Regions from separate parts of the Sporosarcina thermotolerans genome, predicted to be linked through region 2. Evidence: riboswitches for the same ligand, from Rfam matches in the RefSeq annotation. Region 2 holds a riboswitch; the other holds the start of a gene.
The links. A riboswitch is a leader RNA that binds a small molecule or an ion and turns the genes downstream of it on or off. The one in region 2 is predicted to bind S-adenosylmethionine.

Region 1 (4,603 bases), on a different contig from region 2:
TCCCTTTCACCAAAGATGGAACTTTTAATAAAGATATTTCCATTTATCATATACAAGGTAAACGAAAAAACGAAAAGATCATGGAATCGCTTGCCGGGAATGAGATTGACTGGGCAAATAGCTTCGCTTACGGTGATAGTTTGTCCGATTTACCTGTCCTTGAACTTGTCGGTAAACCAGTGGCAGTAAAGCCTGAAGAAAGGCTTGAACGGGTTGCAATTGAAAGGGACTGGGCAATCCTTTAACTAATATACAAATGAAAAGGCCCGAAATGAGAAAAATAATCATTCCGGGCCTTTTTATATTGAAAACAGGCTTATATTAATAAATCATTTATCCTCCGTACGCTGATCGATATGGAGGGTCCCGTTTTCAAGGATCTCAGCATAATAGACATGCTCCACTTTATTAATTCCATTCTTCTTCAGCTGTTCGTATACCCATTCCTCGGTCAAGTTAAGTTCCGTCAGATTTTCCTTTATCAATTTCCCATCAGATATAATTTCTGTAGGAATAAATTTAGGATCTTTACCTGGAGCTTTTACATCTTGGCGTGTTGCAGACTCCTTGTTCGCCTTCTTCATGACACTTAATTGACCATTCGTCTCAAGGATTGCATAATTCACATCCGCAACTGCAAATATACTTTGCTCACGTAGCATCATATTTAAATCATTCAAAGTGAGTCGCGACTTTTTCATGCCTTTTTCACTAATTTTACCTCTATGGATAATAATCGTCGGTGAGTCATCGAAAAGAACCCTTGCTTTCTTCGATTTCACAGTTAAGAAATTCACTAAAATTACTAGTACACCCCACCAAACTAATGCAATCGCACCACTTACAAATGGGGTTTCTGTTTGCCCTGCAATTTCCGCTGCAATTGAACCTATTGTAATTCCCGTGACATAATGGAAAAATGTAAGTTGTGAAATCTGTTTTTTTCCCATCGCCCTTGCAACTATCATAAGAATTATGAATGACAGTGTAGTTCTAAGTATCATTTCCCAGAAATCGATTTTTTCAATCATGTCATGCAATTCCACACACCTCCATTAGAAGGTAGTGTGTAACTGAACACGGACAATATACGGAGAAAACAAAAATTAGCCAACTATTACAGTATTGGATTTTACTCCCACTCGTAAGGGGTTTCTTGGTAAACGTAGTAGTTTAGCCAATTCGAGAATAACAAATGTGTATGGGACCGCCATGTATTTAGTGGTTGCTTGGTTGTGTCGTTATTTGGAAAATAATTTTGTGGCATTTCAATATCGATCCCCTTTTTTAAATCACGTTCATATTCTTCCCCAAGTGTACAAGCATCATATTCCAAATGCCCAGTAATCATAATATGTTTTTCATCCTTGGATAGGATAATAAACGCACCTGCATCATCGGATACCGCCAATAACTTCAAATCGTCATTTTGCTCAATCTCGTCAATTGAAACGGAAGTGTAACGGGAATGAGGTGCTTCGAAAACATCATTGAAGCCTCTAACCAATCGAATTGTTGGATCTGTTAATGTATGTTGGAACACACCGGATAGCTTCTTCGACAACTTAAATTTATTTAGCCCAAAATGGTGATATAATGCAGCCTGAGCACCCCAACAAATATGTAAAACGGAAGTAACGTTCGTCTTAGACCAATCCATAATCTCTTTTAACTCATCCCAATAGAGGACATCTTCAAACTCAAGATGTTCAATCGGCGCACCTGTAATAATCAGCCCATCAAAACGACGATTTTTCACATATTCAAATGTCGTGTAAAATGAATCCAAGTGATTTTTACTAACGTTTTTAGATTCATACGAAGCTGTGTTCAAAAAGGTTATATTCACTTGTAACGGTGTATTGCCAAGCAAACGAAGTAATTGAAGCTCCGTTTTTTCCTTCTCAGGCATTAAATTTAAAATAAGAATATTCAACGGCCTAATATCTTGACTTGATGCCCGACCCTCATCCATTACAAAAATCTTTTCCTCTTTCAAAACTTCCCGCGCAGGTAAATGTTCTGGTATATTAATTGGCATTAGGATTCCCCCTTAAAATTTAAAAAATCCCCGTTCCCAAGGATAGGAACGAGGATACATCGAAATTTTCTTCGTTCTTATCTTTCAAGATTTACATCTTGTTGGAGGTAGCACCTTCCTGCAATTGCAGAGGTTGCTGAAGCGTCATCGGGCCAAATCCCTCAGCTTCTCTTGATAAGAATTATTCAATTGTGAACTATTATATCATTCTTTTTAAAATTGTATACCTTTATTGATGAATCTTCGACTTTGAGAATCCCAGTCCTAATATTTCCGAAGCGTTAAGGAAAATGACAAAAGATGAAGGCTCTGCTGCTTGTAATACCTTTTTCAAATAAACTGCCTCTGATTGCTCCACAACACAAAAAATCATCGTCTTTTCATCATTCGAAAAACCACCAGTCGACTTCACCTTAGTTAAACCACGGTCAATCTCATTCTTAATAATCGATTGGATTTTCTCCTCATTCTCCGTAATAATAAGCACTAACTTCGTTGGCGATGTTTGCAATTGAACAAAGTCTATTACTTTACTCGTTACATAAATCGACATTAGCGCATATAACGCAAGTTCAAAATTGAAGACAAATGCGGACGTAACCACAACCACACCATCCACAATCAATTGCGAGAAGCCACTCGATATACCCGTATATTTCTTTAATAATTGAGCGATTAACGCTGTACCACCAGTCGATCCGTTTCCACGATAAACAATTCCAAGGCCAATCCCAAGAACAATTCCACCATAAATAGAGCTCAACAACGGATTATCAATAGGAACCTCGAGACCCGCCGTCAAATAAATGACAAGAGGAACACAAAATGTACCAACAATCGTTTTTGCACTAAACTCTTTTCCAGCAATAATTAGTCCTAATACAATCAACGGAATATTAATTAACCATTGAACAATCGCGGGATTATACCCAAATAACTCGTAAAGAATCGTACTTACACCAGAAATTCCTCCCGCTGCAATTCTGGAAGGCAATAAAAATATATTAAAAGCAAGGGCAACCAATGCGGAGCCGAATATGATTTGGACATAGTCAAAAACAACCGACTTTTTATGGATAAAAGACATGTGTATTCAATTCCCCCCTCTTATAAAAGCCTTAACTATTTTAACAGATAAACTTGTTTAGAATAGTTTTAAAGCTTGTAAAAAGGGCATAGTTATATCTATTGGATAATATATTCATATTTTTGTATTTTCTATTATTATCTGATATGATATAAGTACCAATATACTAAATATTCCAATGTTAGGGAGGAGAAAAATGCAAAGTCTGGGAATTGTACGGAAAGTCGATCACCTTGGTCGGATTGTTATCCCGAAGGAACTAAGGAGAAGTTTGGGATTAGATCAAGGGGTACCTTTGGAGATCTTTGTTGACAATGACAAAATCATCTTGCGAAAATATGTTGTTGACGAAGCATGCGTCATAACTGGAGAAATATCACTTCAAAATAAAAAGCTTTCTAATGGAATGTATATCAGCCCTAGAGGAGCAGAACTTCTAAAAAAGGAAATTGAAGATTATAAAACTTGGGAATAACAACATGGGCAACGGATTTTTTCTCCGTAGCCCTTTCTTTTAGGATTAAACAAAAGAAAGGTGAGTAATTTGGATATTTTTGCACACAGGGGCGCGTCAGGATCATTCCCCGAAAACACAGTAAGCTCATTCAAGGAAGCGGCTCGCCTTCCCATTTTCGGTGTAGAATTCGATGTCCATATGTCATCGGATGGAGAACTTGTCGTTATCCATGATGAAACCATCGATAGAACATCCAATGGAATGGGTTTTATAAAAGATATGACTCTGGAGGATTTGAAGCAATTCGATTACGGCGGATGGTTTTCACCTGAATTTAGAGGAGAGACGATTCCAACCCTTTCTGAAGTCCTTGATATATTCCAACCAACTGAACTCATACTAAATATCGAGTTAAAATCTGATGTGTTTCCCTACAACGGGATGGTCGAAAAGGTACTTGCCATGATATCGAAAAAGCAAATGGAAGAATGTGTTATTCTTTCCTCTTTCGATCACAGCGCCATCCAATTAGTGAAGAAATTAGCTCCACAAATCGAGACCGCTGCCTTGTTCATGGAAGTGCTTGTCCATCCATTGGATTACATTCGAAGTTTACCTACGAATGCACTTCATGTATTCTTCCCCACTGCAGTTCGACCGTCATTAAAAGAAATTTATGAAGCAGAAGTGCCTGTACGAGCATTTACAGTTAATGAACCCGAGCAAGCCAAAACATTAAAACAAGCCGGCGTCCAAGCAATCTTCACCGACTTCCCAGAAAAAATGGCTTCTCTCCTTAATAATCAATAACAAAATAGAAGAAATTTATTGGATTGAAGCGGAAGGCGGCGACTCCTGTGGGGTTAAGCGCGAATGGTGAGACCCCGCAGGAAAAGCCGTAACGAAGAACGGCTTTTGCGAGTAAAAGCGAAGCGTTACGAGCAGGAATGCCGAAACGGATGCCTTAATTTCTGCAAAAGGCACAGAAATACGGCAAATCGAACTCTTCGTGGTTCGA
Region 2 (4,603 bases):
TATAGGAATCTCTTCTGCATTCGCCTTAGCACGTTCAGGCAATGATGGAGGAGGAGTCACTCCATTATCCTTTAACACCTTGTCCACAGCTTTATTCTCGGCTTTCATCATTTCAATGGCTTCCCTTAATAGTTCAATCAGATCCTCATCGCCGGCATGGTTGATGAATGCTTCATAACCACTGATCAATCCTTTATTTGCTCCCGAATATGCCCAACAACCAATTACCTCACCATAATGCATTGGCTCGTCTTTAGGATTTCCGCTTAAAATGCCCATTTTTTCTTCCCTCATTTCTTCATGTTTTCCATTAAATCATGGATCATTATTTAGTATGTGAATGAAATGCATTCCTATTCACTTTCAATCAATTGGACAATCGTTAACTTCTTTTGTAAAAAATAAAAAATGCCAAGAAAAACGTATTGTTTTTCTTGGCATATATGATACTAATAGAAAGCTTTTATTAAGCAATCGGTCCGCCTTTTAGTGTAATCTCTTCAGAGACATGACCGAATTTCTTGAAGTTTTCACGGAAAAGGTCCGCTAATTCTTTTGCTTTTTCATCGTATGCTGCAGGATCGCTCCACGCATTGCGAGGGTTCAACACTTCGCTTGGCACACCTTCAATAGCTTTTGGCATAGCAAGGCCAAAAATTGCATTTTCTTCAAATTCAACATCAGTTAATTCGCCAGCAATTGCAGCACGGACCATTGTACGTGTATGTTTCAATTCCATACGTTTACCAACTCCGTAAACGCCACCCGTCCAACCAGTGTTTACAAGGAATACTTGTGCATCATGCTCATCGATTTTCTTACCAAGCATTTCAGCGTACACAGTCGCTGGAAGCGGTAGGAATGGAGAACCGAAGCATGTTGAGAAAGTAGCCTCAGGTGCAGTAATGCCACGCTCAGTTCCTGCAAGCTTCGATGTGAAACCGCTTAGGAAGTGATACATCGCTTGTTCTTTCGTCAATTTCGAAATTGGAGGTAACACGCCAAACGCATCCGCAGTTAGGAACACGATTGCTTTCGGATGTCCTGCAACGGACGGTGTTACGATGTTTTCGATATTTTGGATTGGATAAGCTGCACGTGTATTTTCAGTTAATGAACTATCGTCATAATCTGGGATACGTGTTTCTGGGTCAAGCACAACGTTTTCAAGAACTGAACCGAATTGGATCGCTCCAAAGATTTCTGGTTCCTTTTCTTGAGACAAGTTGACGCATTTTGCGTAACATCCACCTTCGATGTTGAATACACCGTTATCAGACCAGCCGTGCTCATCATCACCGATCAACTTACGGTTAGCATCAGCGGAAAGAGTCGTTTTTCCTGTACCTGAAAGGCCGAAGAATAGGGCAACATCGCCTTCTTCACCAACGTTTGCTGAACAGTGCATAGGAAGAATTCCGCGCTCAGGAAGCAAGTAGTTCATGACAGAGAAAATCGATTTTTTCATTTCTCCTGCGTATTCTGTTCCTCCGATAAGGACAATGCGCTTCTCAAGTGATACAATGATGAAAGTCTCGGATTTCGTGCCGTCGACTGCTGGATCTGCTTTGAAAGATGGAGCAGCAAGTATTGTAAATTGTGCTTCATGTGCTTTCAATTCTTCTTCAGTAGGTCGGATGAATAGATTCTGAACAAATAGGTTTTGCCAAGCGAATTCATTAATAATTTGAATGGAAAGCTGTGAATCTTTATCAGCTCCTGCAAAGCCTTTAAAAACGAATAGTTCGTCTTTCTTTTTTAGATGGTTAATCACTTTTGTATATAATGAATCAAATAATTCACTGGAAATCGGTTGGTTAACTTTGCCCCAATCGATCTTATCTTTGGAAGAATCTTCTTCGACTGTGTACTTATCTCCAGGTGAACGGCCAGTATACTTTCCAGTTTGCGCAGTAAGTGCTCCATCTGCAGAAAGTTTAGCTTCTCCACGAGCTGTCGCTTTTTCAACTAACTCTGCCACTGAAGGCTGGATGTTTACGTTATTGCCTGAAAGTAACTCATGTAGTCCGTTTTCAATTTTCGCTGAGATCATTTTGTTCGTACCGTCCTTTGCGTGTAATCCCGAGTCACGGGTGTCATCACATTTCGTAAATAGTATAACACATTTAGAATAATAGTCTATACTAATTGAAAACACAAGCGGTTAGATCAAAAATATTTGACAAAACCACTTTCTTTACTTACTATTGTTAGATGAACGGATACTCTTATCCCGAGCTGGCGGAGGGACAGGCCCTATGAAGCCCGGCAACCTGCGCATATATACCTGCGAGAAGGTGCCAAACCTGGAGCAAGGTTGAATTCCTTGGACGATAAGAGTGAAAGGTGCTGCTTTTGAAATTCTGCCTTTCCTCATGTATATTTACGTGAGCGAAGGGCTTTTTATATTCATTTTACAGGCCCTTAATCCTTGTGTATGTTGACGTCGACTCTCTAGGCGCTGAACTTACTGGGACAATTAGAGTACCGTATCAATATTTGCAAGCTGTTAAGGAGGAAACAACAATGACAAATCGCCGACTGTTTACATCGGAATCGGTAACTGAAGGACATCCGGACAAAATGTGCGATCAGATTTCTGACGCTATTTTGGACGCGATTTTAGAGGAAGACCCAAATGCACGCGTGGCGTGTGAAACGACAATTACAACAGGATTAGTTCTTGTTATAGGTGAAATTACAACAACTACCTATGTCGACATTCCGAAAGTTGTACGGGATACAGTGAAAGAAATCGGGTACACACGTGCTAAATTCGGATTCGACTGGGAAACTTCATCTGTTTTAACTTCGATTGACGAGCAGTCCCCAGACATCGCGGCAAGCGTGGATCAGGCGCTTGAAGCAAGAGAAGGAACAATGACAGATGCGGAGCTTGACGCAATCGGAGCTGGTGACCAAGGATTGATGTTCGGTTTTGCATGTAATGAAACACCTGAACTCATGCCGATGCCTATTAGTTTATCCCATAAACTTGCCCGCCGCCTTGCTGAAGTACGTAAAGAAGATATTCTTACTTATCTGCGTCCGGACGGAAAAACACAAGTAACAGTAGAATATGATGAAAATAATAATCCTGTCCGTATTGACACGATTGTTATTTCGACTCAACACTCTCCTGATGTGACACTTGAAGAAATTCAAAGAGATTTGAAAGAACAAGTTATTCAGCCGGTCGTCCCTGCGGAGTTATTAGATGAAGAAACTAAATACTTCATCAACCCTTCAGGCCGTTTCGTTATCGGTGGCCCACAAGGGGATGCAGGATTGACGGGACGTAAAATCATCGTTGACACATACGGCGGCTATGCACGTCATGGCGGTGGTGCATTCTCCGGGAAGGATGCTACAAAAGTGGACCGTTCCGCTTCATATGCTGCGCGCTATGTTGCGAAGAATATCGTTGCAGCTGGGCTTGCGGATCGTTGTGAAGTGCAATTGGCATATGCAATCGGTGTGGCGAAGCCAGTTTCTATTTCGATTGATACATTCGGAACAGGTAAAGTAGAGGAAAGCAAGCTTGTGGAAATCGTGCGTGAGTTATTCGATTTACGCCCTGCAGGCATCATTAAAATGCTTGACCTTCGCCGTCCAATTTACAAACAAACAGCAGCCTATGGCCATTTCGGTCGTACAGACGTTGAACTTCCTTGGGAGATCACGGATAAGGCGGAAGAATTGAAGGATAGAGCTGGATTGTCTAATTAATAATTGGATGATTGAATAAAGAGACAGGAAGAATGGAGAAATCCAGCCTTCCTGTTTTTTATTTTGGTGAAAGGAGAACTCCTGAGCGAAGAACGAGAACTTTTTAAGTGGAAAGGAGAACTCTGCGACGAAGAACGAGAACTCTTTTAGAGGAAAGGAGAACTAAATGGCGAAGAACGAGAACTCTTTATGTGGAAAGGAGAACTCTACGACGAAGAATGAGAACTCTTTAAGTGGAAAGGAGAACTTGGCTGTGTGTTAAGTGGGCAAGGTCCATTTATTTAGGGTCAGGGTCCATTGTTCCGCTATCAAGGTACATTCTTCCACGGTCAAGGTCCATTCTTCCACAGCCAGGGTCCATTGTTCAGCTACCAAGGTCCATTCTTCCTCTACCAAGGTCCATTCTTCAGGCAGCGTTATAAAAAGGTGTAAGATTAGGGAACTAAACTGAAATTTAAACGTTTAATTAGTAAATAGATTGGTAGGATGGGGGATTTTATATGGGTATAATAAGCTTTTGGTTGTTAGGACTTATCGGTTTATTCACTATTATCATCGTGGCAGGAATCATTGTTTTCATGGCTATCAAAAAATAAAGGTGTTGCGCAAAAAGTGGCAACACCTACACCGTTATTATTTTTGCATACCCTTATAAATAGCACCTTTTTCAACGTAACTTTCAACAATCCGCTTCATATCAGCTCGATCATCATCATTCAATTCACGGACGACTTTCGCCGGGGAACCAAGCGCAAGACAGCCTGGCGGTATTTTCTTGCCGGGAGGTACAAGACTTCCGGCTCCGATGAACGCACCTTCGCCAATTTCAGCACCATCCAAAATGATTGCGCCCATTCCAATCAGCGCACCTTCA

Region 1: another riboswitch for S-adenosylmethionine. It lies ahead of metA (homoserine O-acetyltransferase MetA); the one in region 2 lies ahead of metK (methionine adenosyltransferase).

Annotation. Positions count from the first base shown of each region.
Region 1 covers NZ_JBHSRM010000012.1:81,306-85,908, forward strand. Annotated here, with positions in the region: gene ACFPZG_RS07415 (HAD family hydrolase) at 1-245, shown strand, start outside; gene ACFPZG_RS07420 (YetF domain-containing protein) at 330-1,031, opposite strand; gene metA (homoserine O-acetyltransferase MetA) at 1,133-2,041, opposite strand; SAM riboswitch class I at 2,116-2,222, opposite strand; gene ACFPZG_RS07430 (YitT family protein) at 2,271-3,128, opposite strand; gene ACFPZG_RS07435 (AbrB/MazE/SpoVT family DNA-binding domain-containing protein) at 3,325-3,603, shown strand; gene ACFPZG_RS07440 (glycerophosphodiester phosphodiesterase) at 3,664-4,395, shown strand.
Region 2 covers NZ_JBHSRM010000013.1:677,261-681,863, reverse strand. Annotated here, with positions in the region: gene ACFPZG_RS11315 (DUF3231 family protein) at 1-279, opposite strand, end outside; gene pckA (phosphoenolpyruvate carboxykinase (ATP)) at 467-2,053, opposite strand; SAM riboswitch class I at 2,226-2,340, shown strand; gene metK (methionine adenosyltransferase) at 2,527-3,729, shown strand; gene ACFPZG_RS11300 (hypothetical protein) at 4,027-4,161, shown strand; gene ACFPZG_RS11295 (gamma carbonic anhydrase) at 4,363-4,603, opposite strand, start outside.